Regions from separate parts of the Neobacillus sp. BP17 genome, predicted to be linked through region 2. Evidence: riboswitches for the same ligand, from Rfam matches in the RefSeq annotation. Region 2 holds a riboswitch; each other region holds the start of a gene.
The links. Region 2 has a riboswitch for glycine ahead of gcvT (glycine cleavage system aminomethyltransferase GcvT). Riboswitches for the same ligand answer to the same signal wherever they lie in the genome.
Positions count from the first base shown of each region.

Region 1: it holds a riboswitch for glycine, as region 2 does, so the genes downstream of both, glyA (serine hydroxymethyltransferase) here and gcvT (glycine cleavage system aminomethyltransferase GcvT) in region 2, are expected to answer to the same signal.
Region 3: it holds a riboswitch for glycine, as region 2 does, so the genes downstream of both, AC4QJR_RS10480 (amino acid permease) here and gcvT (glycine cleavage system aminomethyltransferase GcvT) in region 2, are expected to answer to the same signal.

Region 1 is NZ_CM184198.1:2,087,811-2,098,040, forward strand. It holds gene AC4QJR_RS10025 (amino acid permease) at 244-1,632, shown strand; glycine riboswitch at 1,841-1,936, shown strand; gene glyA (serine hydroxymethyltransferase) at 2,041-3,291, shown strand; gene AC4QJR_RS10035 (serine dehydratase beta chain) at 3,306-3,818, shown strand; gene sdaAA (L-serine ammonia-lyase, iron-sulfur-dependent, subunit alpha) at 3,818-4,717, shown strand; gene gcvT (glycine cleavage system aminomethyltransferase GcvT) at 4,714-5,826, shown strand; gene gcvH (glycine cleavage system protein GcvH) at 5,912-6,304, shown strand; gene gcvPA (aminomethyl-transferring glycine dehydrogenase subunit GcvPA) at 6,306-7,658, shown strand; gene gcvPB (aminomethyl-transferring glycine dehydrogenase subunit GcvPB) at 7,651-9,135, shown strand; gene AC4QJR_RS10065 (hypothetical protein) at 9,169-9,378, shown strand; gene AC4QJR_RS10070 (IS110 family RNA-guided transposase) at 9,453-10,230, shown strand, end outside.
Region 2 is NZ_CM184198.1:4,194,804-4,205,033, reverse strand. It holds gene AC4QJR_RS20535 (hypothetical protein) at 1-162, opposite strand, end outside; gene comGD (competence type IV pilus minor pilin ComGD) at 146-586, opposite strand; gene comGC (competence type IV pilus major pilin ComGC) at 593-904, opposite strand; gene comGB (competence type IV pilus assembly protein ComGB) at 926-1,963, opposite strand; gene comGA (competence type IV pilus ATPase ComGA) at 1,944-3,026, opposite strand; gene AC4QJR_RS20510 (YqhG family protein) at 3,184-3,975, opposite strand; gene AC4QJR_RS20505 (DEAD/DEAH box helicase) at 3,953-5,641, opposite strand; glycine riboswitch at 5,817-5,904, shown strand; gene gcvT (glycine cleavage system aminomethyltransferase GcvT) at 6,077-7,183, shown strand; gene gcvPA (aminomethyl-transferring glycine dehydrogenase subunit GcvPA) at 7,202-8,548, shown strand; gene gcvPB (aminomethyl-transferring glycine dehydrogenase subunit GcvPB) at 8,541-10,001, shown strand.
Region 3 is NZ_CM184198.1:2,175,409-2,185,638, reverse strand. It holds gene AC4QJR_RS10500 (aldolase catalytic domain-containing protein) at 1-262, opposite strand, end outside; gene AC4QJR_RS10495 (FAD-binding oxidoreductase) at 426-1,793, opposite strand; gene AC4QJR_RS10490 (MFS transporter) at 2,070-3,287, opposite strand; gene AC4QJR_RS10485 (hypothetical protein) at 3,538-3,891, opposite strand; gene AC4QJR_RS10480 (amino acid permease) at 3,924-5,300, opposite strand; glycine riboswitch at 5,456-5,535, opposite strand; gene AC4QJR_RS10475 (hypothetical protein) at 5,778-6,038, opposite strand; gene AC4QJR_RS10470 (hypothetical protein) at 6,106-6,594, opposite strand; gene AC4QJR_RS10465 (YybI family spore inner coat protein) at 6,633-7,394, opposite strand; gene AC4QJR_RS10460 (DUF2935 domain-containing protein) at 7,653-8,450, opposite strand; gene glgA (glycogen synthase GlgA) at 8,666-10,105, opposite strand; gene AC4QJR_RS10450 (GlgC family sugar phosphate nucleotidyltransferase) at 10,112-10,230, opposite strand, start outside.

The DNA.
Region 1 (10,230 bases), 2.1 Mb from region 2:
CCTTCTTCTGTCCTTTTTTTGTTGCAAAAATTAACGAAATTCTACTTAATCACTACTAAACCCTACATTAGCAATAGCCATATAAAAAGTGAAGATCATCAAAAACACTTCTTAAATGGCTTTTTTATAACTTTTTTCTACTGATTAAGGAATTAACTCATTTTTAAAATAAGGAGGAGAAAGAATTTTAATGGGATGGGACTGACCTTTTTCAAAATAAAAAAGTAGAGGGTGGGAATTCATATGCAGGAACAGAAATTGGATAGAGGCCTAAAAAATAGGCACGTACAACTAATCGCTATTGGTGGAGCAATCGGAACAGGATTATTTCTAGGTGCCGGAAAATCTATACATTTAGCTGGTCCATCAATATTATTTGCTTACTTAATTACAGGTGTCATTTGCTTTTTGATCATGCGGGCACTTGGGGAACTGCTCTTAACCAATTTGAACTATCATTCTTTTGTTGACTTTGTAAGAGACTATTTAGGTAATATGGCAGCTTTTATCACGGGATGGACCTACTGGTTTTGCTGGATATCTATTGCAATGGCAGACTTAACAGCAGTTGGTCTTTATACTCAATATTGGTTTCCCTCTGTACCACAGTGGATGCCAGGATTAATTGCGCTTGTCATCTTGCTAGGTATGAACCTCGCTACTGTCAAGCTTTTCGGCGAAATGGAATTCTGGTTCGCATTAATTAAAGTTATCGCGATACTGGCACTCATTGTAATCGGTGTGTTCATGATTATTAAAGGCTTTTCCACCAATGCAGGAGCATCCAGTTTCACGAACTTATGGAGCCATGACGGCTGGTTTCCAAATGGCATAAATGGGTTTATTCTTTCATTCCAGATGGTTGTGTTTGCGTTTGTTGGCATTGAACTGGTAGGACTTACAGCAGGTGAAACAGAAAACCCAGAAAAAGTAATTCCAAAGGCCATCAATAATATTCCTATTCGAGTTTTGATTTTCTACGTTGGAGCCCTTATTGTCATCATGAGTATTTATCCATGGAACGCGATAAATCCTGCGAAAAGCCCATTTGTTCAAGTCTTCGTGGCGGTTGGAATCGCTGCAGCTGCTGGTATTGTCAATTTTGTCGTTCTAACTTCCGCGGCTTCGGCCTGTAACAGTGCCATCTTCAGTACAAGCCGTATGGTATACTCACTTGCCAGAGATAAAAATGCACCTGTACCATTTACAAAACTTACTTCCCGTAAAGTACCTTCAAATGCATTGCTCTTTTCAACTGTGGTCATTTTAATTGCCGTTGTGTTGAACTATGTTATGCCAGAAGGAGTATTTACCCTAATAACAAGTATTTCTACCGTATGTTTCATCTTTATTTGGGGGATTACAATTATCAGCCATTTGAAATACCGAAAAACAAGACCAGATCTAGCAAAAATAAACAAATTTAAATTGCCGCTTTATCCATTTTCTAATTACTTGATCCTAGCTTTTCTAGCATTTGTTCTGGTTGTGCTTGCACTTGCAGAAGATACTCGCGTTGCCTTGTTTGTAACTCCAGTTTGGTTTATTTTACTAATTGCCATCTATAAGATGCGGAATATGAAGGCAAACTATGCAGATCAAGTCAATCAGGAAAAGATAGCAGAAAATTAATAGGTAACTCAAAAATGTCTTATGATCCATTTTTGATACCGTTTTCAAAAAAAGCTTGACTTGGCTTCCAGTAACAATTATTCTGAAAATAATAAAAAAATAGAGCGGATGACGGTTGTGGGAGAGTGCAATTTTTACACGCCACCGAAGGAGCAAGTTCCAAAAAAAACCCTTGGAATTAATCTCTCAGGTAGATGGAACCACAGCGGGACGCAACTCTGGAGAGCGCATTAAAGTTATGCCACCAAAGGGGAATGTTCGTAACAGAACTAAACTCTCAGGTAAAAAGGACAGAGAAGGGAATATGAAGCTACATGCTTCCCCTTCTTCTGTCCTTTTTTGCGTGCAAAAAAGCAGATATTTGAAGCATAAAGGGGAGCCTGAACAATATTTCAAGGAGGAGTTATCATGAGTTTACAACAGAATGATCAAACCATTTTTGAAGCGATTAAAAAGGAGCAGGATCGTCAGCATCAAACATTGGAGTTGATTGCATCGGAAAACTTCGTTAGCCAAGATGTCCTAGAAGCAATGGGAAGTGTGATGACCAATAAATATGCAGAAGGCTATCCAGGAAAGCGTTACTATGGCGGATGTGAATTTGTCGATGTGGCAGAACAAGCAGCTATTGATCGTTTAACAAAGCTGTTTGGTGCTAAATATGCAAACGTTCAACCTCACTCAGGTGCACAAGCTAACTTTGCTGTTTTTTTCGCACTTCTTCAGCCTGGCGATAAAATCATGGGAATGAACCTTTCACAAGGTGGACATTTAACGCATGGAAGTCCTGTTAGTGTTTCAGGAAAATGGTTTGATGTTGTGTCCTATGGCGTCAAAGAAGACAATCATTTGATTGATTATGATGAGCTGGAGGAAATCGCGAAAAAAGAACAGCCAAAATTGATTATTGCAGGGGCAAGTGCTTACCCAAGAACAATTGATTTTGCACGCTTTAGACAAATTGCAGATCAAGTGGGTGCAAAATTCATGGTGGACATGGCGCATATTGCAGGACTCGTTGCTGCTGGTCTTCATCCATCGCCAGTTCCATACGCAGATGTTGTGACAAGCACCACGCATAAAACGTTGAGAGGACCTCGAGGCGGTATCGTTTTATCAAACAATGAAGAGATTATTAAAGCGATTAATAAATCTGTGTTCCCAGGAATTCAAGGCGGCCCCCTTATGCACATCATTGCAGCTAAAGCGGTTGCTTTCAATGAGGCTTTACAACCAAGCTTTAAAGATTATGCGAAACAAATCATTGATAATGCAGCAGCACTTGCGGATACGTTAAAGGAAGAAGGAGCAACCCTTGTCTCTGGAGGTACAGACAATCACATTGTTCTTTTAGATGTTCGCCCGTGGAACTTAACAGGAAAAGAAGCAGAGAAATTGTTAGAAGAAGCAGGAATTACTGTTAACAAAAACACGATTCCTTTTGACCCTGCAAGCCCATTTGTCACAAGTGGAATCCGTATGGGAACTGCTGCTTTAACAACTCGCGGTATGAAGCAGGATGATATGGAGAAGATCGGTAAAGTAATCGCTGCTGTTCTGAAAAATAAAGGTAATCTTGAAGTTCTTAAACAAGCAAAAGAAACGACTAAAAATATTTGTGGTAACTATCCACTATTTCAACAGTTAATTACTGTTTAAGAAGGAGACATTCCATGGAATTTCAAAGTTGCTTTGATATAATCGGCCCGATTATGGTTGGGCCCTCGAGTTCACATACAGCAGGTGTTGTGTCAATCGGAAAATTTATATTTGAACTATTAGGTCGTTGTCCAGAAGAGACAAAAATTGTATTTTACGATTCCTTTGCTGAAACGTACCAAGGACATGGAACAGATAAAGCGCTCATCGGCGGATTACTTGGTATGAATACTGACGATTCACGAATAAAAAATTCGTTGGAGTGGGCAAAAGAGGAAGGTATGCAGTACCATTTCGAGTTTGAAGACAAATGTACTTTTTATAACCATCCCAATACAACGATTGTGACAGCCAAATGCAATAATCGGGCTGTAAAAGTTGGAGGGGTATCCCTTGGCGGTGGTTTATCCAAAATCTTTATGATTAACGGAAGAAAAGTGGATATTCGGTTAAGTTCAGGCGATGATTTTACGTCCCTTGCTAGTCATTTCCAACCAAACGAGAAAGTATTTATGGAGGCAATTTAATGGAAATTAAGTCCATGGCAGAACTGATTGAAGCTTGTGAAAGAGAACAAAAAACCATTGGTCAAATCATGTTGATGTTGGAAGCGAAAAAGTCGGGAAGAGACGAAGAAACCATTATCAGCATGATGGAAGAACGATTGATCAAAATGAAGGAGGCCGTCGATAGCGGAATTAAAGACGGCTCAACAGCACCAAGTGGTATCTCCGGCGGTGATGCGGTGAAAATGTATAACTATATGACTCAGGGCAATGCCTTGTCAGGAAATTACATTAGTAATGCCATGACGTTTTCATTAGCTACATCTGAAAGCAATGCACGTATGGGGATTATTGTTGCTACACCAACTGCGGGAGCAGCTGGAATTTTACCTGGTGTATTGTTTTCACTTTATAAAAATGACACCTATTCATATAAAGATTTAGTCATGGGCTTATTTACTGCAAGTATGCTAGGTTACGTGATTGCTAACCGTTCCTTTATTTCAGGAGCAGCAGGAGGCTGCCAAGCAGAAGTGGGATCCGCAACGGCAATGGCTGCGGGGACAATCGTAGAGTTAAAAGGCGGTACACCACAACAAGCTGTAAATGCAACCGCAATTGCTATGAAATCATTATTAGGCTTGGTGTGCGATCCGGTTGCAGGACTTGTTGAAGTACCTTGTATTAAGCGAAATGTCATTGGTACCTCGATTGCCTTTTCTGCTGCCGATCTATCACTTGCTGGCGTGGAAAGCCGGATTCCATGTGACGAAGTCATAGAAGCGATGTATAAGGTTGGAAAGGAAATGCCAAGGACACTAAGGGAAACCGCACTTGGCGGGCTGGCGATGACCGAAACAGGTAAAAAGGTAAAAGAACAGTTATTTTGTCGGAAATCTAAATCGGAGGTAACACAATGACTACTAATACATTGTTAAAACGGACACCCTTATTTGAAACATATAAAAAACATGGCGCAAAGGTCATCGATTTTGGCGGCTGGGAGCTTCCGGTACAGTTTTCAAGTATTTTAGAAGAGCATGAGTCAGTACGTATCCGTGCAGGACTTTTTGATGTCTCTCATATGGGTGAAGTAGTGGTAGAGGGAAAAGATGCAGAAAGCTACATAAACTATCTGGTCACAAACGATGTGACGAAGCTCAGTATCAATCAGGCACAGTATACTGCAATGTGCTACCAGAACGGCGGAACGGTCGATGATTTACTAGTTTATAAATTAACGCATGATAAATATTTACTCGTCATCAATGCGGCCAACATTGATAAAGACTTTGAATGGATGAAGCAACATGTAAAAGGAGAGGTAACACTCAAAAATATCTCCAATGAAATTGCGCAGCTAGCCATTCAAGGACCAGAGGCTGAACGTATTTTGCAAAAACTAACGGAAACCAATCTATCTGAAATTGGCTCATTTAAATTTGCACAACATGTTAATGTTTCCGGAATAACAGATATCCTCGTATCACGTACAGGTTATACAGGTGAAAATGGTTTTGAGCTTTATTTAGCAGCTGGTCAGGCGGAAGCACTATGGGAAAAACTGATAGAAGCAGGGTGTGAAGATGGCTTAAAGCCATGCGGATTGGGTGCACGTGACACCCTTCGTTTAGAGGCACGTCTTGCACTTTATGGTCAAGAACTGTTAAGCGATATTAGTCCCCTTGAAGCAGGAATCGGCTTCGCGGTGAAAACCAATAAAGAAAGTGATTTTATTGGAAAAGAGGCACTTTTAAGACAAAAAGAAGAGGGATTAAAACGCAAATTAGTAGGAATTGAAGTCACTGGTCGTGGGATTCCCCGTCATGGTTATAAAGTAATTTCAGAGAGTGGAGAGGAAATTGGTGTAGTTACATCGGGAACACAATCACCCACTCTAAAGAAAAGCATTGGTCTTGCTCTTATATCAGCGGAGTATGCACAAGTTGACACACAAATAAAAGTAGAAATCCGTAATAAACAAATTGATGCAGTAGTAATTAAGACACCTTTTTATAAAATGGGTTAATAGAATCATAGAATTCGATACCCACAGTACTTAATTACATGATAAATGGTCAAATACAAATACAAAAATGAAGGGAAGTAAAATTATGACAAACGCAACTGCAAGTTTACTATATAGCAAGGAACACGAATGGGTATTACAACTAGACGGAAATCGGGTACGAATTGGAATTTCTCATTTTGCACAAAAACAATTAGGGGATATCGTGTTTGTTGAAACTCCGGAGGTAGATGATGAAGTTACAGTGGAGGAATCGATGGGCACAATCGAATCGGTTAAAGCTGTTTCTGAAATTTACGCTCCAGTATCAGGCACGGTTATTTGTGTAAACGAGGATTTAAACGATAGTCCTGAGACAATCAATGAGCAGCCATATGATGCAGGGTGGTTAGTAGAAGTGGAACTATCTAATCCAAAGGAGTTAAAATCCCTATTAAATGAAGATGAGTATCAGGCGTATATTGAGGGAGGGGAATAAGATGACCAACACATTTAGGTACCTTCCTGATACGAAACAAGATCAAGAGGAGATGCTCACATTTTTAAACATGTCTTCAATCGATGATTTATTTGAGGACATTCCAAAAGAAATACGTTTAGAGGGTGAGTTAAACATTCCAGAAGCGGTTCCAGAGCCGCTTCTGTTGAAAAAAATGCAACAGCTTGCTTCCAAAAACAAAAGTGCAAATAACTATCCAACCTTTCTTGGTGCAGGTACATATGATCACTACATTCCAAGCGTAGTAAATCATATGATTTCACGTTCAGAATTTTACACAGCTTATACACCATACCAACCAGAAATCAGTCAAGGTGAGCTGCAAGCCATTTTTGAATTCCAGACAATGGTTTGTGAGTTAACAGGAATGGATGTTGCCAACTCTTCCATGTACGATGGCTTTACATCACTTGCAGAAGCTGCCTCACTTGCTATTTCATCAACAAGGCGTTCAAAAGTGCTTGTTTCAAAAGCGGTTCATCCTGAATCACGAGCAATATTAAATACAGTAGCACGCGGCCAAGAATATGCAGTAGAAGAAGTCAATCTTGTTGATGATGTCACCGATTTAAGAGGACTAAAAGAACAAATGGATAAGAGCATTGCCGCCGTTATTGTTCAATACCCGAATTTCTTCGGATCGATTGAAGATTTGGCAGAAATTAAAAAAATTGTGGATACACAAGGAGCATTACTCATTGTAAGTGCTAATCCATTGGCACTGGCGCTTCTGCAGTCACCAGGTAAACTCGGGGCAGATATTGTGGTGGGTGATATGCAGCCATTAGGAATACCGATGGCCTTTGGAGGCCCACACTGCGGTTATTTCGCAGTTCACAAAAAATTTATGCGTAAAGTACCGGGGCGGATTGTAGGACAAACAAGGGATGAGCAAGGAAAACGTGGATTTGTGTTAACGCTGCAAGCACGTGAACAGCATATTCGACGAGATAAAGCGTCTTCTAATATTTGTTCCAATCAGGCATTAAATGCGCTTGCATCCTCTATATGCATGTCTGCACTTGGAAAGCAAGGAATTCGACAAATGGCCCAGCTAAACATTGAGAAAGCTGACTATATGGCAAAGTGTCTGCAAAAGGCAGGCTTTATCATTATCAATCAATCACCATTTTTTAATGAATTTGTGGTGGAACTTCCTCGTCCGGTCAAAGAGGTCAACAACAAACTGCTTGAAGCGGGAATCATCGGAGGATTTGACTTGGAAAGTGCATACGGCTATGACAATCAAATGCTTATTGCCGTGACAGAGCAGAGAACAAAAGAAGAGATTGACCAATTTGTAAAAGTATTGGAGGAAGTCGTAAATGATTGAATATAATGAGCTAATCTTTGAAATTAGTCGTGAAGGTCGTATGGGTTCAAGCCTGCCGGAAACTGACGTGAATCGTATTGATTTAAACACGAAATACCCGAAGCATTTGATTCGTGATGTACCAGCCGAGCTCCCGGAAGTATCAGAGCTTCAGCTTGTCCGTCATTACACAGCGCTTTCCAACCGAAACCACGGAATTGATAATGGGTTCTATCCATTAGGTTCTTGTACGATGAAATACAACCCGAAAATTAACGAAGATGTTGCCCGTTTTGATGGCTTTAGCCGCATTCACCCTTATCAGCCAGCAGAAACGGTTCAGGGCGCTTTAGAGCTTTTATATAATTTGCAGGAAGAATTAGCAGAGATCACCGGCATGGATTCAGTAACGTTACAGCCTTCTGCAGGAGCACAGGGAGAATGGACTGGCTTAATGATGGTAAAAGCCTATCTTGAACAAAAAGGAGAAAAAAGAACAAAGGTCCTTGTTCCGGACTCCGCGCATGGTACAAACCCTGCCAGTGCAACGGTTGCCGGGTTTAAAACAGTCACCATTCCTTCCAATGAAAATGGATTGGTCGACTTAGAAGAATTAAAAAAGCATGTGGATCAGGATACAGCTGCATTGATGCTGACAAATCCTAATACACTTGGATTGTTTGAGAAAGAAATTTTGGAAATTGCCAAAGTTGTTCATGAAGCAGGCGGCTTATTATACTACGATGGAGCAAATGCCAACGCCATTCTTGGAAAAACAACACCGGGTCATATGGGATTTGATATTGTGCATTTAAATCTTCATAAGACGTTCACGACTCCACATGGCGGTGGCGGCCCAGGAGCTGGTCCAGTCGGTGTGAAAAAGAAACTCATTCCGTACTTACCTGTCCCACGTATTGAAAAAGATGGTGAGAAATATGTACTGAACTCGAATCATCCACTATCAATTGGCCGTGTAAAAGGATACTATGGAAACTTTGGAATTTTGGTTCGTGCTTATACCTATATTCGTACAATGGGACCTGTAGGATTACGTCAAGTTTCTGAGGGGGCAGTGCTTCATGCGAACTACCTCCGTAAAAAACTTGAACCATATTTTGATGCTCCGTATTCCCAAGTGTGTAAACATGAATTTGTATTATCCGGTTCTAGACAGAAAAAACTGGGTGTAAGAACTCTTGATATGGCAAAACGGCTCCTTGATTTTGGCTATCATCCACCGACCATCTACTTCCCGCTAAATGTTGAGGAGTGTTTGATGATTGAACCTACAGAAACGGAGTCAAAGGAAACAATGGATGCCTTTGCCGATGTGATGATAAAAATTGCAAAAGAAGTAGAAGAAAACCCAGAGATTGTGTTAGAGGCACCACACACGACAGTCATCGGCCGGTTGGATGAAGTACAAGCGGCGAGACAACCAATCTTACGATATATAATAGAAGAAACTAATCAAAAGGTAACAGTAAAATCTTAAACGAATGATCATTGAACCACTAGGAATGAAGAAATGGAGACAATTAACCTTCCTATGATCTCTCATTCTTGGTGGTTTATTAAATACAAAGGCTGTGTTAACGGTTATGTTGATTTTGAAACCCTGTTGGTTGGAGTGGAAGGCACGAAGACTCCTGCGGGAGTACGGGGCAGGGGAGACCCCGCAGGAGCAAAGCGACGAGTTATCATGAACGAAACTAGCTCCTTACTCGTAACATCGTAGGTTAATTTGGTTAGAATGTTTACTGAAAAAAACATAACCAAATCAGAGCTACATTACGGAAGGAGCTAGTTATTATGAAGGATACCATAAAATACGTAGGTTTAGACGTATCAAAAGAAAAAATAGCTGTTGCGATTGCAGATGAGGGTCGAGATGAGCCTAGATATTGGGGCATGATTTCGAATACACCAGAAGCAGTTAAGAAATTGATGAAAAAGTTAGGAAACAGCGAGAACTTACGAGTGTGTTACGAAGCAGGTCCTACCGGATATGCATTGTATAGGTTATTCCTTACTCTAAATATTCACTGTATGGTTATAGCGCCATCTTTAATTCCTCAAAAACCTGGTGAGCGTATTAAAACGGATCGTAGAGATTCCGTTCGACTGGCTCAATTATATCGAGCTGGAGAATTAACTTCTGTTTACGTTCCTACTCCAGAGGATGAGGCTTTACGAGATCTTGTTAGATGTCGAGAGGATGCAAAAGAAGACGAATTAAGGGCTAAACACCGGTTAAGTAAATTTTTACTACGTTATGATATCCAACCTCCATCAAAGGGAAAAAAATGGACCGTTAGGTATTATAGATGGTTGGACACGGTAAAGTTTGAAAACTCAAAACTACAAGTGGTTTTTCAAGAGTACTACCATCAAATTAAAGAGATACAACAACGAGTCTTGAGACTAGAAGAAGAAATCAGAATACAAGCAACGAACAGTATTCATGCCCCAATCATTCAAGCTTTACAAGCTTTAAGAGGCGTTGCGCTAATAACAGCGACAAGTATTGCGGCGGAAATAGGTTCTTTTAAGCGCTTTTCTACCGCTAGACAGTTTATGGCGTATTTGG
Region 2 (10,230 bases):
TTCTTCGTACATCAACTGTCTAGACATATTTTCTAATTCCAATTGCCGGGATTGTTCTCTTAGTTCGGTCAATAATGGCAGTAAAAACGAACTAATTATAAACAATGCTGATAAGGACAGTAGAAGCTCAAGCAGAAAATAGCCTTTAGAACTCCTTAACATAAAACCGTCCCTTTCCGATTAACAGGGTCATTTGATAGGTTTTATTTTTGGTTTGGATGAGAAAGGTACCAAACTGGTTCACATTTCCATCGTTTAGGAATTTGAAATATAAGGGTATGGAAGCTTCAGCAAGATAAATATTTCTTGAATAATTTCGTACGAGGATTGGCGGCATGTCGGTCCTCAAAAACATGTAATACTTAAACTGCGTTGGAAGAATAACAACGGATACTTCATGTTGATGAGAGATAGCATATTGTTGTGAATAATATAGGTCTGCTTTTAATTGGGTTAAAAAGGCCTCATCCTCCAGGACTGAGTGCTGCGGTTTTAAGGAGAAAACTGTAATTGAGGAGATAATCATGAAGATGGAGAGAACTAACAGGGACTCAATTAAAGTGAAGCCGTTTTGATCGTTTTTCATTGGGGATTAGTTACTTTCAGTTGAAGTTACATTGCCATCAACGTCTATTGCAACTGTATTCCCATTCGGACAACCTTTTGAGTCTTCCTTTAAATATCCTTCTGATTTTAGTTCCGCAATTGTGGGGATTTTGTTTTTGTCCATTTCATATGCTTGAACTTGAGCCTGGACCATTTTCACGTAGGCCTCACATCCTTTATTGTTGATATTTGAATTATGTTTAGCAACGTTAGGAATTGTAATAATTAACAGTACTGAGATTACTAGCATAACAATCATCATTTCTATTAATGTAAAACCTTTTTCATTTTTTATCATTCTAACTAACCTCCAATTTTTTTAAATACCATCAAGCAGGTGAAACATGGGTAAAAGAATAGCTAAATACATTGACACGACAAGAAATCCAATAATGATGTAAAGAATAGGTTGAATAGTTGCTAAGCGTTTTTGAATCATTTCTTCCATGTTTGTGATACAGTGCTTGCTGAAAAATAGCAGTTCCTGCTCCAACTTTCCATTCTCTTGTCCATGTTTTACAATCATCGGAAATTCTTTTTCGAAGTATGACATCGTTGCCAAAATTGACTCTAATCTTTCTCCGGTAATTAGCTTACATTTAATTGCAGCAGCTAAGTGACTGTAAAAAGGATGTCTGAGATTCTGTTCAAAAAGTAGTAGTGCTTCAGAAACCGATAATCCACCGGAAAGTAAGAAGCTTAGTTGAATGGAAAAGTAGTGAGTGAATAGTAATTTGAGGATCCTGCCAACAATTGGGATGCGAACTAGATGTGCCCTTTGTTTTAGGACGGTGAGCTTTCGAAATATCAGCAAATAATACATTGCTCCCAATGATAGAGTAAAAAGCAAGATGCCGATCACGATTGGAAAATAACGATCGAAAGCGTAAACGACATTCATAAAAAAATTTGCTTCTAGACCAAGGGACGAAAAAAGACTTGTGAACCTTGGGAGTAATGTATTTTCGACGAAAATAAATAGAAATCCTGTAATGACAATGAGCAAAGCAGGATACTGAAGCAGTTTTAGAAGCTTGTGTAAATCTTTATCTTTAAGTAATGCAAGTTCACTTCCCTCCAGCAGAGCATCCGCAAAGCAGCCATGTTGTTCGGCAAAATAGACATAACCGACTAAATCTTTTTGGAAGCCAAGATTATTTAGTGCAACATGAAATGGTAGACCTTTTTTCAATTCTTCTAAACAATCATTAAGTTCCTCCTTTCGTTTTGAGGGTAATTGTAATGCTATGGATTCAATTGCAAGTGCAATTGGATATCCCCTTGCCAAAAGTTCACCAGTTCTTCTTAAGAAATTTGCTTGTTCATTCACTGTCCATTTATGACGATTCATCATCATACACCAATCGCTCGTATTCAGATTCTTGAATATAACCAAGGGCAATACCTTTGTTTATTACATCTTTTAAGGTGCGGTAACGCGTATTTATTTTATCACCTTGGGCTGCCTTCATTACCCCGTGTAAATTTCTTCCTGATAATAGTTCAAACACACTTGCGCGTTTCCATCTGTTATAGGAATAGCAAATAGGTGTGCAATCCCCCTCGCAAAAAGGGCACGAGAGTTCCACCAATCTTTGTGCAGTAATGGCAATCAGTGTCTGTTCAACTTCTAACCAATTCACACCAAACTCTCGCAGGCGATAAACTGCCCCCTTTGCGTCGCGAGTATGCATTGTGGAGAGGACAAGATGGCCTGTTAAGGCAGCTCTTACTGCGATTTTTGCCGTCTCAGCATCGCGAATTTCACCGACCATAATAATGTCTGGGTCATGACGCAGAATTGCCTTTAGACCAGTCGCATATGTTACGCCTGCTTTTTCATTGACCTGTATTTGCAGGACGGAGTCATAGTTTTTTTCGATGGGATCCTCGAGCGTGATGACATTGCGGTGAAATAGGTGGGCTGTTTCATTTAAAAGGGAATAAAGTGTAGTTGTTTTGCCGCTGCCAGTTGGCCCGGTGAAAATGATAAGTCCATGAGCATGTTTGAGAAGGGCAAGTAGTTTTCGTGTCATTGACGGGAATAGTGAGAGTTGGTGAAAAGGGATTTGTTCTTGCTGTGGGAGCAGCCGGATGACAAGGCTCTCTCTGTTATTAGAAGGAAGCGTGGATAGTCTTAAACCCATTAATTGTCCGCCAACTTCACAAAAAAATGCTCCGCTTTGTGGCCGTCTTCTTTCACCGATATCCATATTGGCTGTGAATTTAAAATGTGAAATTAATCTGTCGCATTCGTCTTTAGGAAGGGATAGTCGGGGAATGAGTTTGTTGGTTAATCGTAGTTGAATGAGTGTGTCATTCTTCCTTGGAATAATGTGAATATCTGTTGCCTGATTCCTTGCCGCATCGGCAATAATTCGATTTGCTAAGATTTCTATCGCGCTAACAATAGGTACCACCGCCTTTAATATTTTTCATTTGATAATATTCGACAGCGTTCCTGCTTATCCTTCTTTATTTTCAAAAAATATTTTTATTTTTTCAGCAAAATATTTTAAGGGTGTCAGGCACCATGTGAAATTTTCACATGGTGCCTGACACCCTCATTTTGTGCCTTTATATGGCTTTGTCGGTTAGATAGAAGAGGCCTCCGTTGATGAAGGATATGGATATTTTTGGTTCGTATTGCTCTTTTAGGGCTAGTTTTTCCGTTTCGAAGTTTTCATTTTCTTCTTCGACATCTTCATAAAAATGGTTTAAGAGTCGTAAATCCTGCTCCCAGCGTTTTCTTGCGTCTTCAGCCCAGGAGTGGTCATCTTTCTCAATCACGGAAGTTAGATACGCTTCTATCCTTGACATCCCACTCTGCGGCCTCACTAATGGTGATAAGGTAAAGGAATAATCCGGAATTTTTGGTGTTAACGGTATTTGCAGAAGCCTGTCATGGAAATCTTCGACCATTGTTCCGTTTATGAGTTGTAAACCGATGGACTTAAAAATATCACGCTTACGATCACATTGATATGAGATTTTAACATTCATACATAGCCATGGCAGCAAGGGGGTCTGCCTGTTCTGATGGCAATGATTTTCGTAAAGCCGCATATAGCTGGCTAGTTTCTTAGTTGAAGCAAAAATTTGATGTAGACGAGGAGAACCAAAATGAATGATTTCCCCTTTTATATTTTCAGGAGCTGCATCTTGATTCGTGATAAAGGTTAGCCTCATCGGATTTGGAATCCCGCCTGTTTTTTCTAAATAATGCCAGTAAAAAGGGCGGTTCATTAATTCCTTGTCAAGTTCCACTGTTAACTGAACCATTAAATATCCAGGGCCATTCTCTACAATTTCACAATCATTAGCCTGAAAATAGGTCAATAGAAAGTTATGAATTTCCTGCTGCTGCATGGGAATCTCCTTTCTTCATCGATTCTGCAAATTCAATCATTGATGATAAGTTTTCCATTTTTATGCGCATTTCCCCTTCAGTAGAGGATTGTCCGAATATATCTATTAAGTGGTCTTCAATATTGCCAAATTCCAACTTTGTTAAAATATCGTCCAGTTCGCCGATTACTTTTTCGAATAAATGGATTTTTTCATAAAGAAGCTTTAAGATATGCTCCTCGACCGTGTTTTTTATTGCAAAGTTATAAATCATGACATCTTTTTCCTGCCCAAGACGATGAATACGACCAATCCGCTGTTCTAGCCGCATTGGATTCCATGGCAAATCGAAATTAATTATATGGTTGCAAAATTGAAGATTAATTCCTTCGCCGCCCGCTTCTGTCGCAATTAGAACTTGTGCATGCTTTTGAAATAATTCTCTCATCCAGTCCTTTTTCCCGCGCTTAAACCCGCCGCGAAAAGGGACAGATGTTATTCCATGCTGTTTTAAATACCATTGTAAGTACATTTGAGTGGCTCGATATTCTGTGAAAATAATCACTTTATCATTTACCTTTTGAATTAACTCTAATGCTTTTTCCGCTTTGGAATTTTTCTGAACAGCTTCGACCTTTTTCATTAAATATTGAATTTGTTCTTCGAAAGCTGGAGTTGGATTTTCCTTTTTTTGCAGCATATTCTTTAATGTATAAAAAACGGCCTCTCTGCTGCTGCATGCCTCACGCTGCAACGTCATGACTGAGAATGAACTAGTTTGTACCCAATTCCCTTCACTTTTTAAGTTTGTAATTGACTCGTAAAGATCTTTCTCCTCAGGGGTACATTCAATTGGAATCGTCTCAACATGCCGTTTTGTCCATTCGATTCCTGTATCTGCCCGCCTATTCCGAATCATGACCTTGTTTACTAATTCTTTTAAATGTTCATCATCATTTAAGGATCGTGCATCACGCTTGTATTTTTCATAGAATGCCGTTTCGCTCCCTAAATGTCCTGGTTTTAATAACGAAACCAGATTGAAAATTTCCTCGACTCGGTTCTGAATCGGTGTTGCCGTCAACAATAAACAAAATTTCTTTTTCAGATTTTGAACAAATTCGTAGTTTTTTGTTTTGTTATTTTTTAGTTTATGTGCTTCATCAATGATGATGAGATCATAGTCTTGTTGGTAGATAATGTCGCGATGTGGATTACGTTTTGCTGTATCAATCGAGGATACGACGACATCGCACTGTTCCCACACATAGCTTTTTCTTTGTGATATAGCAGGAATGAAAAATTTGCTATTTAGCTCGGTCGACCACTGTGTAACTAAAGAAGCAGGGACAAGGATTAATACCTTTTTCACCAATCCGCGTATCATATATTCTTTTAGAATTAATCCAGCTTCAATTGTTTTTCCGAGCCCAACTTCATCAGCAAGGATAGCTTTTCCGTTCATATTTTCAATTACTTGTTTCGCTGTTTCGAGCTGGTGTGGAAGCGGGGTTAAATTAGATAAATGACTTGGTGCCAATAAACCGTTGAAATCAGGAACAACGAGATGTTTTTCTACTCCAATTGCTAGTTTAAAAAGCTCCCAATTCCCCCATGGACCATCGTTATCGATTCTATGTAAAAAATCATCCTTCCAAGAGGAATCAAATTCAATTTCGATCGACATGGTGTCAACTCCTTTTTTACAATTTCCAGCTTTATTCTTTCAAATAAAATTATTGCCCAATGTATTATTTTAATGGTAGGATGATTATAGTCTTGAATGTTTTAAATATTTTAATAAAGTAATTTATTTTATAAGTATAATTAGTATGACCAATTTGGATAATATTATAATGCGAATGATAACAAGGGGAGAGACTACCTTTGTAGCGCCGAAGGAGCAAGCAGAAATGTGAATCTCTCAGGCAAAAGAACTCTTGTTTGACGCAGCTCTGGAGAGTGCTGATTAGACATTTACAGCCACCAAAGGGGAAAGCCTTTAAAGGTAAACTTTCAGGTGCAAGGACAGAGACCTTCCTAATTTTACATGGGAGGTTTCTGTCCTTTTTTATGGTTATCCTAAGAATAGTATGTGCCAAAGATTGAAGGGGGATTAAGAATGTCTGAATTAAAACGAACTCCGCTTTTTGATGTGTATAAGGAATGGGGAGGAAAAACCATTGATTTCGGTGGTTGGGAGCTGCCAGTTCAATTTTCCAGCATTAAAGAAGAGCATGAAGCTGTTCGCACACGTGCAGGATTATTTGATGTTTCCCATATGGGTGAAGTGGAAGTAAAAGGCAAGAATAGCTTGGATTTTTTACAAAAAATGATGACAAATGACATTTCAAAAATTAAAAATGGCGGTGCCCAGTACACGGCCATGTGTTATGAAAATGGCGGTACTGTCGATGACCTTCTTGTATATAAAATTGAGGACAATCATTACCTGTTAGTTGTTAATGCATCAAATATTGAAAAAGATTATAAGTGGCTTGAAGACCATGTAACTGGAGATGTTACTTTAGAAAACTTATCAGAAAAAACAGCGCAGCTTGCCCTTCAAGGACCACTTGCAGAAAAAGTACTGCAAAAGCTCGCTGGGAATACGGATTTGAGTGGGATTGGTTTTTTCAAATTCCAGCAAGAAGTAATACTTAATGGGAAAAAATCCTTAGTATCAAGAACAGGATATACCGGTGAAGATGGTTTTGAAGTATATTGTGATGCAGAGGATGCAGTTGATCTTTGGAAAGATATTTTAGCAGCAGGTAAGGAAGACGGAGTAATTCCTGTTGGATTAGGTGCCCGCGATACACTGCGTTTTGAAGCAGTATTAGCACTTTATGGCCAAGAACTTTCTGCAGAAATTTCACCACTAGAAGCAGGGATTGGCTTTGCCGTGAAATTATCCAAGGAAGTTGATTTTATTGGGAAAGAAGCATTAATCCAACAAAAGGAAAAGGGCTTACCAAGAAAATTGGTAGGAATTGAAATGATTGATCGTGGGATTCCACGTCATGGATACCCAGTATATAGTGGGGATCAGTTAATTGGTGAGGTTACAACAGGCACTCAATCACCAACTTTAAAGAAAAATATTGGTCTTGCTCTAATTAATTCGGAATTTACAGGGCTTGAATCCGTTGTTGAAGTGGAGATTCGCGGTAAACGCTTAAAGGCTACTGTCGTTCCAACACCTTTTTATAAAAGAGAAAAGAAATAACAGAAGGGAGTTAGTTTTATGAAACATCGCTATTTACCTATGACTGAACAAGATAAGAATGCTATGCTCGAGGCAATTGGTGTTTCCTCTATTGATGAACTGTTTAGCGATATCCCTGAAAAAGTAAAATTTAAGGGTGAATACAATATCAAAGCAGCTAAGTCTGAAACAGCCTTAATGAAAGAACTGTTTAATATGGCTAGCAGGAACGCTGACCTAAAAAGAAATGTTTCTTTTATTGGTGCAGGTGTATATGACCATTACATGCCTGTTATTGTCGACCATGTTATTTCTAGATCAGAATTTTATACAGCTTATACACCATATCAACCAGAAATATCTCAAGGTGAACTTCAAGCAATCTTTGAATTTCAAACGATGATTTGTGAATTAACTGGCATGGATGTGGCCAATTCCTCTATGTATGATGGCGGAACAGCACTTGCTGAAGCAGCAATGCTTAGTGCGGGCCATACAAAAAGAAAAACAATTATAGTCTCTAGTGCCGTACATCCTGAAGCACGCGATGTTCTTAAAACATATGCAAAGGGTCAGTACCTCAATGTGGTCGAAGTACCTGTGAAAGATGGAGTTACGGATCTAGAAGCATTAAAAGGGCTCGTAAATGAGGATGTTGCAGCTGTTATTGTCCAATATCCAAACTTCCTTGGACGAATCGAGCCTTTAAAAGAGCTGGAAGAAATTATCCACGCAAATAAGTCCATGTTTGTAGTTTCAAGCAATCCATTATCCCTTGGGGTGTTAACACCTCCAGGTAAATTTGGTGCTGACATTGTTATTGGTGATGCCCAGCCATTTGGAATTCCAACCGCTTTTGGCGGCCCTCATTGCGGCTATTTCGCAGTTACTACTAAGTTGATGAGAAAAGTTCCTGGACGTCTTGTTGGACAGACGACAGATGACCAAGGCCGTCGTGGGTTTGTTTTAACCTTGCAAGCTCGTGAACAGCATATCCGTCGTGATAAGGCGACATCAAATATTTGTTCCAACCAAGCTTTAAATGCCCTTGCAGCATCTGTGGCAATGACAGCTTTAGGTAAAAAGGGTGTACGTGAGATGGCGGCTGCCAACTTACAAAAGGCTCATTATGCAAAAAATGCATTTAAGGAAGCTGGCTTTGAAGTGGTATATGATGGTCATTCATTCAACGAATTCGTTGTAAAATTAAATAAACCTGTCAAAGAAATTAATCAACAGCTTTTACAAAAAGCAATTATTGGCGGCTATGATTTGGGTCGTGATTATCCAGATCTTGTTAACCATATGCTGATTGCTGTAACAGAACAACGCTCTAAGGAAGAAATTGATACTCTAGTGAAAGAATTGGGGGATTTCCATGCATAATCAAGACCAGGCACTCATTTTTGAACTTAGCACACCAGGCCGCATCGGTTATAGTCTGCCAGAAATGGATGTACCAGAGCTAGATCTCAATGGACTTCTTCCTGATGGTTATATTCGTACGGAAGAGCCAGAACTTCCTGAGGTTTCAGAACTTGATATTATGCGCCACTACACGGCACTATCAAAAAGAAATCATGGTGTTGATTCAGGATTTTATCCACTCGGCTCTTGTACAATGAAATATAATCCAAAAATTAATGAAAATGTAGCACGCTTTAACGGCTTTGCACATGTCCATCCGCTGCAAGATGAAAGTTCTGTACAAGGTGCACTTGAACTTTTATATGATTTGCAGGAGCATTTAATTGAAATTACCGGGATGGATGAAGTGACTCTGCAGCCAGCAGCTGGAGCACATGGGGAATGGACCGGTTTAATGATGATCCGTGCTTACCATGAAGCCAACGGTGATATGAAACGTACAAAAGTTATTGTTCCTGATTCCGCACACGGGACAAATCCAGCATCAGCAACAATTGCAGGTTTAGAAACCATTACCGTTAAATCCAATGAACATGGTCTAGTTGACCTTGAAGATTTAAGAAGAGTGGTTGGTGAAGATACTGCAGCACTAATGTTAACCAATCCGAATACGCTTGGTTTATTTGAAGAAAACATTCTTGAATTAGCTGAAATTGTTCATGAAGCAGGTGGAAAGCTTTATTATGATGGAGCTAACTTAAATGCGGTTCTTTCAAAAGCACGTCCGGGAGATATGGGGTTTGATGTGGTTCACTTAAACCTTCATAAAACGTTTACAGGCCCACACGGTGGCGGCGGTCCTGGTTCTGGCCCAGTCGGTGTCAAAGCAGATTTGATTCCGTTCCTGCCTAAACCAATTATCACAAAACAAGGCGATGAGTTTGTTCTTGATTATGATCGCCCACTGTCAATTGGTCGTGTGAAGCCATATTACGGAAACTTTGGCATTAATGTTCGTGCGTACACATATATTCGCTCGATGGGTCCGGATGGATTAAAAGCAGTAACAGAGTATGCTGTACTAAACGCGAACTACATGATGAGAAGGCTTGCTGAATATTACGATCTACCATTTGATCGTCATTGTAAGCATGAATTTGTCCTTAGCGGAAGACGTCAGAAGAAATTAGGTGTCCGCACATTAGATATTGCGAAACGACTGCTCGATTTTGGCTATCATCCGCCAACCATTTACTTCCCGTTGAATGTAGAAGAATGTATCATGATTGAACCGACAGAAACCGAATCAAAAGAGACATTAGATTCATTCATCGATATTATGATCCAAATTGCTAAAGAAGCTGAGGAAAATCCAGAAATCGTTCAAGAAGCCCCACATACAACTGTGGTCGGCCGTATGGATGAAACAAAAGCTGCTCGTAAGCCAGTCTTAAAATATCAAAAAGCTTAAATATTAGAAAGGTCAGATTCGAAAATGGAATCTGACCTTCTCTATTTTTTATATAAAGGCTGTGTTAAACTTGTCTGTTGATTTCCGTTCCAGGCGCTTCGCTTTCCGCGGGCGTTGCGGGGAGCCTCCTCGGCGCTTTCAGCACCTGTGGGGTCTCCCCAGCCCCGTACTCCCGCAGGAGTCTTCGCGCCCTCCACTCCAATCATCAGAGTGCCAAAATCAACATTAA
Region 3 (10,230 bases), 2.0 Mb from region 2:
TATCTACTAGAGCTGATAGCTTGGTGAACTTTTTCACAGGGATAATTTCCTTCAAGAAGTTATCATCAAGAAATCTCCATGGATTTGGCTCGGTCGCATTAAGAAGTTTAGGAGAATTTTTGTAACCAATCTCCATGTATTCAACACCTGAAGCACTTAGACCTTCATACAAGTCTTGAACAAATTCGACACTAAAGTCCCAATTGTTAACTAGCCCTCCATCTCGAATGGTACAGTCTAAAATTTTGCTACTTTGTTCCATAATCGTATTTCCCCCTGTATATTTCACTTTTTCAATATTATTTCACACTTTTATGCTTTTAAGCGCTAAAATTTCTTATTGTGTTTATATCACGGTTTGTCCAACGATGTCAACCTAATTTCCGAAAATTCGTAAAATCTTTGAATATATCAATATATTAGCCCTACTTTGATTTAAACATTTTCCCAGGATTTAATATACCAAGTGGATCAAATTGGTCTTTTATCATTTTCATTAGATGAATAGTACTAGCATGTTCTTTATATAGATAGTCAATTTTTCCAAGTCCAATTCCATGTTCGCCTGTAGCTGTTCCGCCACATTCAATCGCAAATTCTACAATTTTTTGGTTAACAGTATGTGCCATATCTGACTCAACATGGTCCTTCGGATCAATCATAATTAATGCATGAAAGTTTCCATCTCCTACATGCCCTACGATACCGCCAATCAATCCATACTCTTCAAGTAACGAACTTGCATGAGAAATGGCATCCGGAAGCTTAGATAATGGTACACACACGTCCGTACTCATATTTTTCTTCGCTGGATAACCATGTTTAAAGGCATATGCAAGGGTATGACGTGCCTCCCACAACTTCGCTTTTTTCAGAGAGTCTGTTTCGTATTCAAATTGAGAACAACCTTCTAAGTCTGCTAATTCTTTCGCAAATTTAACATCTGCCTTTATCCCTTCTTCATTTCCGTGGAACTCCATAAATAGAGTTGGCTGCTCAGGGTATATAGTTTCGTTATGTATATTTACTTGTTTCATAGAACGAGCATCTACAAGTTCAATACGGGCTATGGGGATGCCTGATGAGACCATAGCATTCGCGGCCTTAATCGCATGATCGACAGAAGGAAAGACAGCTCTGCAAGCAAGTGTCGCTTCCGGAATTCCAAGAACTTTTAAAGTGATTTCAGTAAAAACTCCTAATGTTCCTTCTGAGCCAACAAATAAAGGTGTTAAATTATATCCTGAAGAAGATTTTGCCGCTAACCCGCCTAGGTTTACTATTTCCCCATTTGCTAAAACTACTTCAAGTCCTCTAACTACATCTTTCATGGCACCATATTTAACAGTGGTTGTACCTGAGGCATTCGTACTCGTCATCCCGCCAATCGTCGCATCTGCACCAGGGTCAACGGGAAAGAAGAGACCATACTTTTTGAGTGCCTTATTTAATTGTTTACGAGTAACACCCGGTTGCACCTTTATAAGAAGGTCCTTTTCCCTAACTTCAATGATATGATTCATGAATTGAAAATCCATTGAGATTCCGCCTGAAACAGGGATTGGATGTCCTTCTAGGCTGGAACCTGCCCCAAAAGGGACAACTGGTATTTTATACTTATATGCTATTTTCATAATTTCTGAAATCTCTATTTTACTTTTAGGGAAAACCACGATATCTGGTTTTACAGGTTGATGATACGATTCATCCTTGCTATGATGTTCTAAAATGGTAGGATTTTCACTTATTTGTTCATCAGGCAGAAGGTCTCTCAGAGCTTTTTTCCATTCCAAAGATTATACATCCTCTCATCGTAAGTAATTATTAATTCATTATTACTCTATTATTATCTTTTTACAAATAATTCACACAATTCTCCGCAATGTTTTTCTATAATCCAAATAGATTATGAAAAAACAGTGTTATTTTATCTTATGTTTACTGGTCTAATTGTTTGGAGGCGACCAACTAATATAAAGGTAAATGTTAACGAATAATTTGCTATTAGACTAGTTGAAAAAGGCATTGGATTTTAAAATCCCAATGCCTGAATGTTTCCTTCTTTCATTTTAAACTGCTTTAGATAAGCTAATGTCTTGTACTTCAGTAGTTTTTCCTTTTTTCAAGCTAATCATTGCGATAAAGGAGATACAGTAGAGTAGTGCGAGATATCCCATTGCTGCCGTAACATTAGCATGCTGCAAGATATATCCTACTAATATTGGAGATAATCCTCCTAATGCTCGTCCAAAGTTAAAGATTGTGTTGGTTGCTGTGCTTCGAATTTCTACTGAATAGAAACTGCTTATTAATGCCCCATAACCCGCAAACATACCATTCGAGAAGAACCCGACGATTGCACCCCCGATTAATAGACCAGCACTCCCTGACGCATAGGCATATAAAAAGACAGCGACTGCTGATGCGAATAAGAAGATTCCATATGAGCGTTTCATCCCAAAGCGATCGATAAAGTGTCCAAAGGTTAACATTCCTGCAATCATACCAGCCGCAGTGCTAATCGTCCAAAGGGCAGAGTTTGAAACCGACAAACCTTGGGATTGTTGCAGCATAGATGGAAGCCAAATCATCAAACCATTATATCCAGCAATTTGGACAGTTGCCATGATCGCTAGAGCAATCGTTGTTACTGAGGTTCTTGGCGTCGCAAACAATTGCTTTAATTTCCATTCTCTGGGCACAAGTTGTTTTTTATTCTGGGTTTTCAACCATTCAGGTGATTCATCCAATTTCTTTCTGACGATAAAGGCGAAGATAACCGGAACCAATCCGGTGAAAAACAATCCCCTCCAGCCCCATGAAGGAAGGATGATTGCACTAAGAAGAGCAGCAAGAATCACACCGTATTGAGCACCAACGCTGACATAAGAAGAAGCTCGTCCTTGTTTATTTTTTGGCCACGCTTCCGCTACAAGCGCCATACCGATCCCGTATTCCCCTCCTGCACCTAAGCCGGCAATAAATCGAAAGATGTAAACTTGTTCAATATTTTCGGCTAAGCCGGTTAATGCGGTCCCGATAGCAAATAGTAGAATTGTGTAAGTAAAGATTTTAACTCTCCCAAATTTATCTGCTAATATACCGAAGATGACTCCCCCAGCTAGCATTCCTAGATTTGTAATAGAAGAAATGAGACCGCCTGCCACCATGTCAATATTAAACTGAGCAATAATCATTGACATGGCAAAGGAGATAAACATGATATCCATGCCCTCTAATGTTAACCCTGCAACTGATGCGACTACTGTTTTTCTGCGATAATCCATTTCTGTCGTTCTCCTTTCAAGCCTCTCTGGACTATGATTAAAAGATAGTTGGCAAAAATAAAATGCCCTTTCATCCAAAGGACAAAAGGGCATTCATATACGTAACAAAGTATACATGAATTTTACTTTTGCCTTTTTGGCCTCTCTGGACCAATTTAAAGGAATTTAATTTCATCTAATAGTATCACGATAATTTTCATGTGACAATAAGAAATAACTAGTATTTTCTTTTGGAAAGAAGGTCATCACATTATTCACTTCTATTAAATGATTCACTGAGATTCTTTAACGTGTAAAGTCTGCCAGTTAACAGAAATAATTCATCGTAACTATTTTTTACGTATTCCTCAATAATTTTGAGCCCTTCTTTAAATTGATCCACTAAATAATACGTATACTTTTCATCCCAATCAAACTTATTAATTCTAAACAATTCATCTGAAAGGATCTGAAACTTATACTCTTCTATAAGAAGTTTTATTTGAAACAATTTGTCTGGTGTAAACCTGTTGCTGTTTTTATTGATATGACTTTTTTGAACATATGTTATAAATCCATTAATATTTTCAGCAAGCAAATTCGCCTTTTGCATCTCAAACTTCATAACGCACACTCCTCACTATCGAAAAAACATTATTATGAAGAGTGTATGTTTTGAGACATCAGTCTGACACCCTTTTTCTTTTTAAATGAATATAAAATGAATAAAAGAATGAACCAAACAGGTGTTAATAATAAAGCGGTACGAGTTGCTTCGGCAAATAGCATAATAATAAGAATGAGTGCAAATAACGTTAGGACGACATAATTGATAAATGGTGTGAACGGTGCTTTAAAAATCGACTTTTCATGTAAATCAGGACGTGATTTCCGGTAACGCAAATGACAAATTAATATGATGCTCCAAACCCAAATAAAACAAATCGCACTGATCGTTGTCACGATACCAAAGGCTTGTTCTGGAATCAGTTTACTTAAAAGAGCACCGGCTGATAGAACAAGAGTGGAAATAAATAATGCGTTACTTGGTACATGGTTTTTATTTAATTTAGCAAATTTAGCAGGTCCCTGTTTATGACCACTTAAATTAAACAATATTCGGCTGGTTGAAAATAATCCGCTGTTACACGCTGAAGCAGCTGATGTCAAGACAACAAAATTAATAATTCCTGCTGCAATTGGAATACCTACTAAGCTAAACGTCTTAACAAATGGACTATTAGCTGCATTCAGTTCTGTCCAAGGATTGATACATAAAAGAATGAAAAGGGCTCCCACATAGAAAAATAGAATTCGCAACGGGATTTTATTAATGGCAGATGGAATATTTCTTCGAGGATTAGATGTTTCCGCTGCGGAGACACCCACTAATTCAACACCTACAAATGCAAAAACAACCATTTGAAAAGACAAAAAGAAACCTGATATCCCATTTGGAAAAAGACCACCGTGTCCCCAGAGATTCTTGATTGAAACTGTTCCCGAATCGGTTTGAAATCCAATAACCAATAAAATGATTCCTATTACGATTAAAGCTAGAATGGTAATTACTTTGATGATTGCAAACCAAAACTCTAACTCTCCAAATAGCTTTACGGTTAGTAAATTTAATCCCAATAATACAATTAAGCAGATTAAAGCAGGTATCCATTGCGGAATATCGAACCAATATTGCACATATACCCCCACAGCAATAATATCAGCCATGGCGGTCATGATCCAACAAAACCAATACGTCCATCCTGTCACATAACCAGCCCACGGTCCAATGTATTCTTCCGCAAAATCCGTGAATGATTGATAGCCCGCATTCGATAATAGCAGTTCCCCAAGTGCCCTCATCACAAAAAAACAAGCAATACCGACGATTAAATAAGCAAATATGATAGATGGCCCTGCTAACTGGATCGCTCTTCCTGAACCAAGAAATAAACCTGTCCCAATCGTACCGCCAATCGCAATCAGTTGTACATGACGATCTTTTAAATCTCGTTTTAATTCTTGCTGTGCCATTTTCATTTCCTCCTTATTTTTGTAAAGTTCAAGTTGTGAATTGATGAGCAAAAGGTTAAAAACCATAAAAAAAGAGACTGGATCAGCTCCAATCTCATGGTCAAAAGAATAACAAATAATATTTATTACTCTTTTATTAGAATAACAAATAAAATATGTACTCTTCTGTCCTTTTGCCTGAGATTGTGAACCCTTCGGCGCCGCAGATTTCTGCGGTCTCTCCAGAAGCTGCTCCTGCTATAGTTTGACCCATAACAATCATAGCTTGCTTATTATTTAATTTTCAATAGAAGAACCAAAGGTTCAAAATCCCCGCTAAAAATTATTCAACCATCATCAAATCTTAAAATTTACATTATTGTTAAATAATTTTTAATTTTAGTAGTATTCAATCACTTTGTCAATACATATTTTCGGGACCTAGATTGGAGAACAAAAAATAAACCCACCTCATTCGTGAAGGGGTTCATTTTTTTCTTAATCTCCTAGGACCAAAAAATATTGAATATGATTGGCTGAGATGGGAGTGACCGCCATAATGCGATAACCGATACTTAGTAATTGTGACAACGTTTCTGCACAATTTTGCCGTGGCGGCTCAATTGGAGCATGGTAACTTTTATAAAGATTTAAGAATTGATTATGGTTTGTACAATGGAGCAAAATCACATGTCTACCGGTCCATGCTTGACCAATCATTGTTTGTGGTTGACCTTGAATTTCCCTTTTACTTCTCATAATGAACACCCTCGTGGATTGATACTATAGATTATGGAAAAAACCTTGTACAATGTTCTTACCATTCCTAACACAAAACGATAATTCTATAAGGTGTGCTTTGGGCGGGGATACTTTTGGTGGCTGGTCCATAAATGACAATAAGATCCCTGTTCGCGGGGTTTCTTGTAAAGGGTTGCCCATTTGTTAAAAGTATTTGGGTATATGGAGATATATTTAATCGTAACCGTCCATCACTACTCTCTAATTCACTATTAAAGTAATCAACTTTTACATTCTGATATGGGCTATCTTTAACCATGACAAGCGCTGGATATTGTGGAGGGTAAATAAGAATAGCAGGTGCATTTCCGTCATAATAACCAGTCACGCGATCTCCTATAGCCACAATTGCATGGTCAACAAAATAAGTCGTTGATGACACCACGAAATTCACAATTGCTCCCGTGCCGTTTTCTACAGATATTAATTTATTACAGCCTTCTCCTGTACCATTTTGACCTACAAGGTCAGTAATCATGGTGACAGTTCCATGAAACGAAAAAAATTTTGTCATCCATTTACCTCCTAGCTGATAAAAAATTCAGCTCGACACTAGTACGTACTGCTTAACTTTGTTCCAAAAATCTCTGTTGCCAATGATGTGGATATAAATTGAGTTCCATTCCATGTTAAAAGGTTTTCGACATAACCTAATGTATCCGCATTAGATGTACCAATAATCCGTTGAAGAACGAGTAAATCATAATTTATTCCTTTTCCATTTGTAACAATGGGATATAACGCAGTTGCTGCAAGAACCTCGCCCAGAACTGGCTGTTTTAATTTTCCATTTTCATCATAGAGCTCAGATAGATAATCATAACCTTTGTAACTAATGTCTAGGGTGAAAAGCAAATCTAACGAAGGGCTTCCTACAGTCACTTTATAAAAATCCTCATAATTGACTTTGAATCTATAACTTTTATTATATTTTTCAACATCAAACAATAGCATAGGGATATTATTTCTATAGGAGTAAATATAGAAAATACCGTATCCTCCGCTTCCCCCCGTTTCAATACTTACCAAAATATCCAATATATTATCATTAGAAAAATCCCCGAGAAAAAGCTGAGCATTGTATCCAGCATTATTTTGAAGATTAATAGATGAAATCCGTTTCGAACGCCCGTCTTGAATGACGAGTGTAATTTGATCAGCGAAGACTTCAGTTTCACCGTTTTTTCTTCCATATAAATAGACGTAATCTGCTATACCGTCACCTGTAACATCACCTTTCCTCATGTCAAGCAACATAAAGTTTCCAGGATAAGTATCATTAACAAAGGTTTGTTCTTGAAATTGCCTGTACAAATAGATCCCCCCTTCAAACATTTGTATGACTTGATTTACCATATGCAGGTAAATGCCTAGATGACACCGTTTTTAGGTCTGGAAGGGGTTTTACTGAAAAATAAATACACTTATACGAAAGTACAAGTTGATAGGTAAATAACTAATGAATAAATAAGCTTACGACAAATCCAATCGTTTACTTGCTTTTAATAAGGCAACAGAAACTCAAAAGAGAGCGGATACTTTCCCCCCCCCTCTTTTATTGATGCTTAGTTTTCATTCTTTTAGTCTAGGTTTAGCAGGATCACAGTTGGGTGGATCAAGTTTTGTCGATTCTGCTAACTTCATTAGATAATAACATTCTTCACGGTACATATGATCCGCCATTAAGGGGGCAAAGGTACCTAATGCTTGCTTACTTAGTCTAAGTTCTTCTATTTCCTGTAGAAAGTTTTGAAATAACTTAATTTCTAATTGACTGTCTAAGTTCATTTTATCCAAAGCAGGAAAAGACGCTAAATTGGTTCTTAAATACCCTGCAAGCTCCACGGATTTTAAGTAGAAATTCTCAAAATTCTTCAAATATGAATTACTTTTTTCTCTAAGTTTTTTTTCAACACCATCTAAATTGGTGGATATTGCTTCTGCATGCCCCGCTGCATCCAATAACCATAATAGGTGATGGTGGAGCTCGTGATACACAGGCGGGACTTCCCCAGCCTTTAAGTGCTCTAAAATTCTTAAATACTCCTCTAATTCATTTACCATATGATTTATAAAGGTAGGTGAAAGGTGAATTTTTATTTTTCCAATCAGATGTTTTCTTAATAATTCCAATTTAAATTCTCTTAATTTTATAACTTCGGATTCAGCTTCCCTGGATAATGTCCATAAATTTGCGGATTTCGTACGCTCAAGTAATGTGTCAAATTCTCTTATAAACGTTAAAGCCGTTTCAATTTCCTCTGTTTGAACGGCGGCTAACGATTCGTATATAAACCTTGAATGATCACCTAATATTTGGAGCCAGAATCGGTGTTCGAATCTAGCAGTTTTCTCAAAGACATCATTCATGTTTATTCCTCCCAAATAGTAATCAACACGCTATATTGATGTTATTCTTCTAACTTGCTTCTTATGAACAAAGTTAGGAAAAAGAATCAAGCATAACCTTGCCGCGAAAAGGTATAAACATCTTCTTGAAGGACATGCATATGATTAGTAAGTAAAAAGGAGACCTATGTTTATTGACATTGGTCTCCCTTTAGTTTCATAATTTATTTTGTATATTATTTTATGTCCTTCAGTAAATCCTCATAAATTTCGTTATATTCCTTAGCAGATTGCAACCAACTATAATCTTGACCCATTGCCTTTTTTACTAAGTTAGTCCAATATTCATTTTGATGATAAAAATAAATGGCTCTTTTAATGGTATGGAGCATATCATGGGCGTTGAAATTCTTAAAAGTGAAGCCGTTACCATTACCAGTAAATTCATTAAAAGAATGGACGGTATCATTTAAGCCACCGGTTTCTCTGACAATGGGGATTGTTCCGTACTGTAAGGCAATTAGCTGTCCTAATCCACAGGGTTCAAACTGTGAAGGCATTAAAAATAAATCAGCCCCCGCATAAATTTGATGTGCCAGCGTTTCATTAAAGCCTAAGTATACTCGTACTTTATCCGGATACTTATGTGCCATTTGCTTTAAGAAGTTTTCATATGTAGGGTCTCCTGAACCAAGCACTATGAATTGGATATCTTCCTGAATCATATTTTGAAATACATGGAGTACTAAATCCAAGCCTTTTTGACTTGTTAAGCGTGTGACCATGGCAATGATTGGCGTACTTTCTTTTTCTGGCAGCCCAAAATATTGCTGTAATTCTTGTTTATTTTCCACTTTGCCTTCTAGGGATTCGAGGTCATAAGGTAGAGCAATATCACGATCTATTTTAGGATTATAGGCTGTATCATCAATTCCATTTACAATTCCAAATAGCTTATGACTATATTTTCGTAATAACCCATCAAGTCTTTCCCCAAAATATGGATTTTGAATTTCCTCTTTATATGTGGGGCTGACAGTGGTTACAATATCAGATGCAATAATACCACCTTTCATAAAGCTAATATTCCCATAAAATTCAAGTTGTTCACTATTAAAATATTGATGCCCTAATCCTAGCTGCTCACTCATCACCTCATATGGAAAAATCCCTTGAAATTGTAAATTGTGAATCGTAAAGACTGTTTTAATATCCTTATACATTGGTATATGACGATAATTAGCATCTAATACAAAATTTACCATTCCTGTATGCCAATCATGGCAATGGATCACATCTGGAATGAAATCGAGATGCGGAATACACTCTAGAACGGCCTTAGAGAAAAATGAGAATCGTTCACCATCATCATAATGACCATATAAGGAATCACGAAAAAAGTAAAATTCGTTATCAATCAGATGATAGGTTATTCCATCATGCTCAGCAGTTAGGATACCGCAGTATTGACTGCGAAATCCTACCTGTACATTTATCGCTTGTTGAAAATGAAATAAATTTTTAAGTTTCTCAGGAATTAAACTGTAATTTGGTAAAATAACACGTACTTCAGTCCCTAACTTTTTTAACGCCTTAGGAAGTGCACCCGCTACATCCGCAAGGCCCCCTGTTTTGACAAACGGAACACACTCTGATACTGCAAATAAAACTTTCACGTATTCTCAACGCCCCTTTTGGACTTTCCCTTTTTCTACTAGGTAGGGTTTCTCTCTCGTACCTACCAATTGTACACCATTATCAATCTTGACATCCTTATCCAAAATTACACTATCTAGAATAC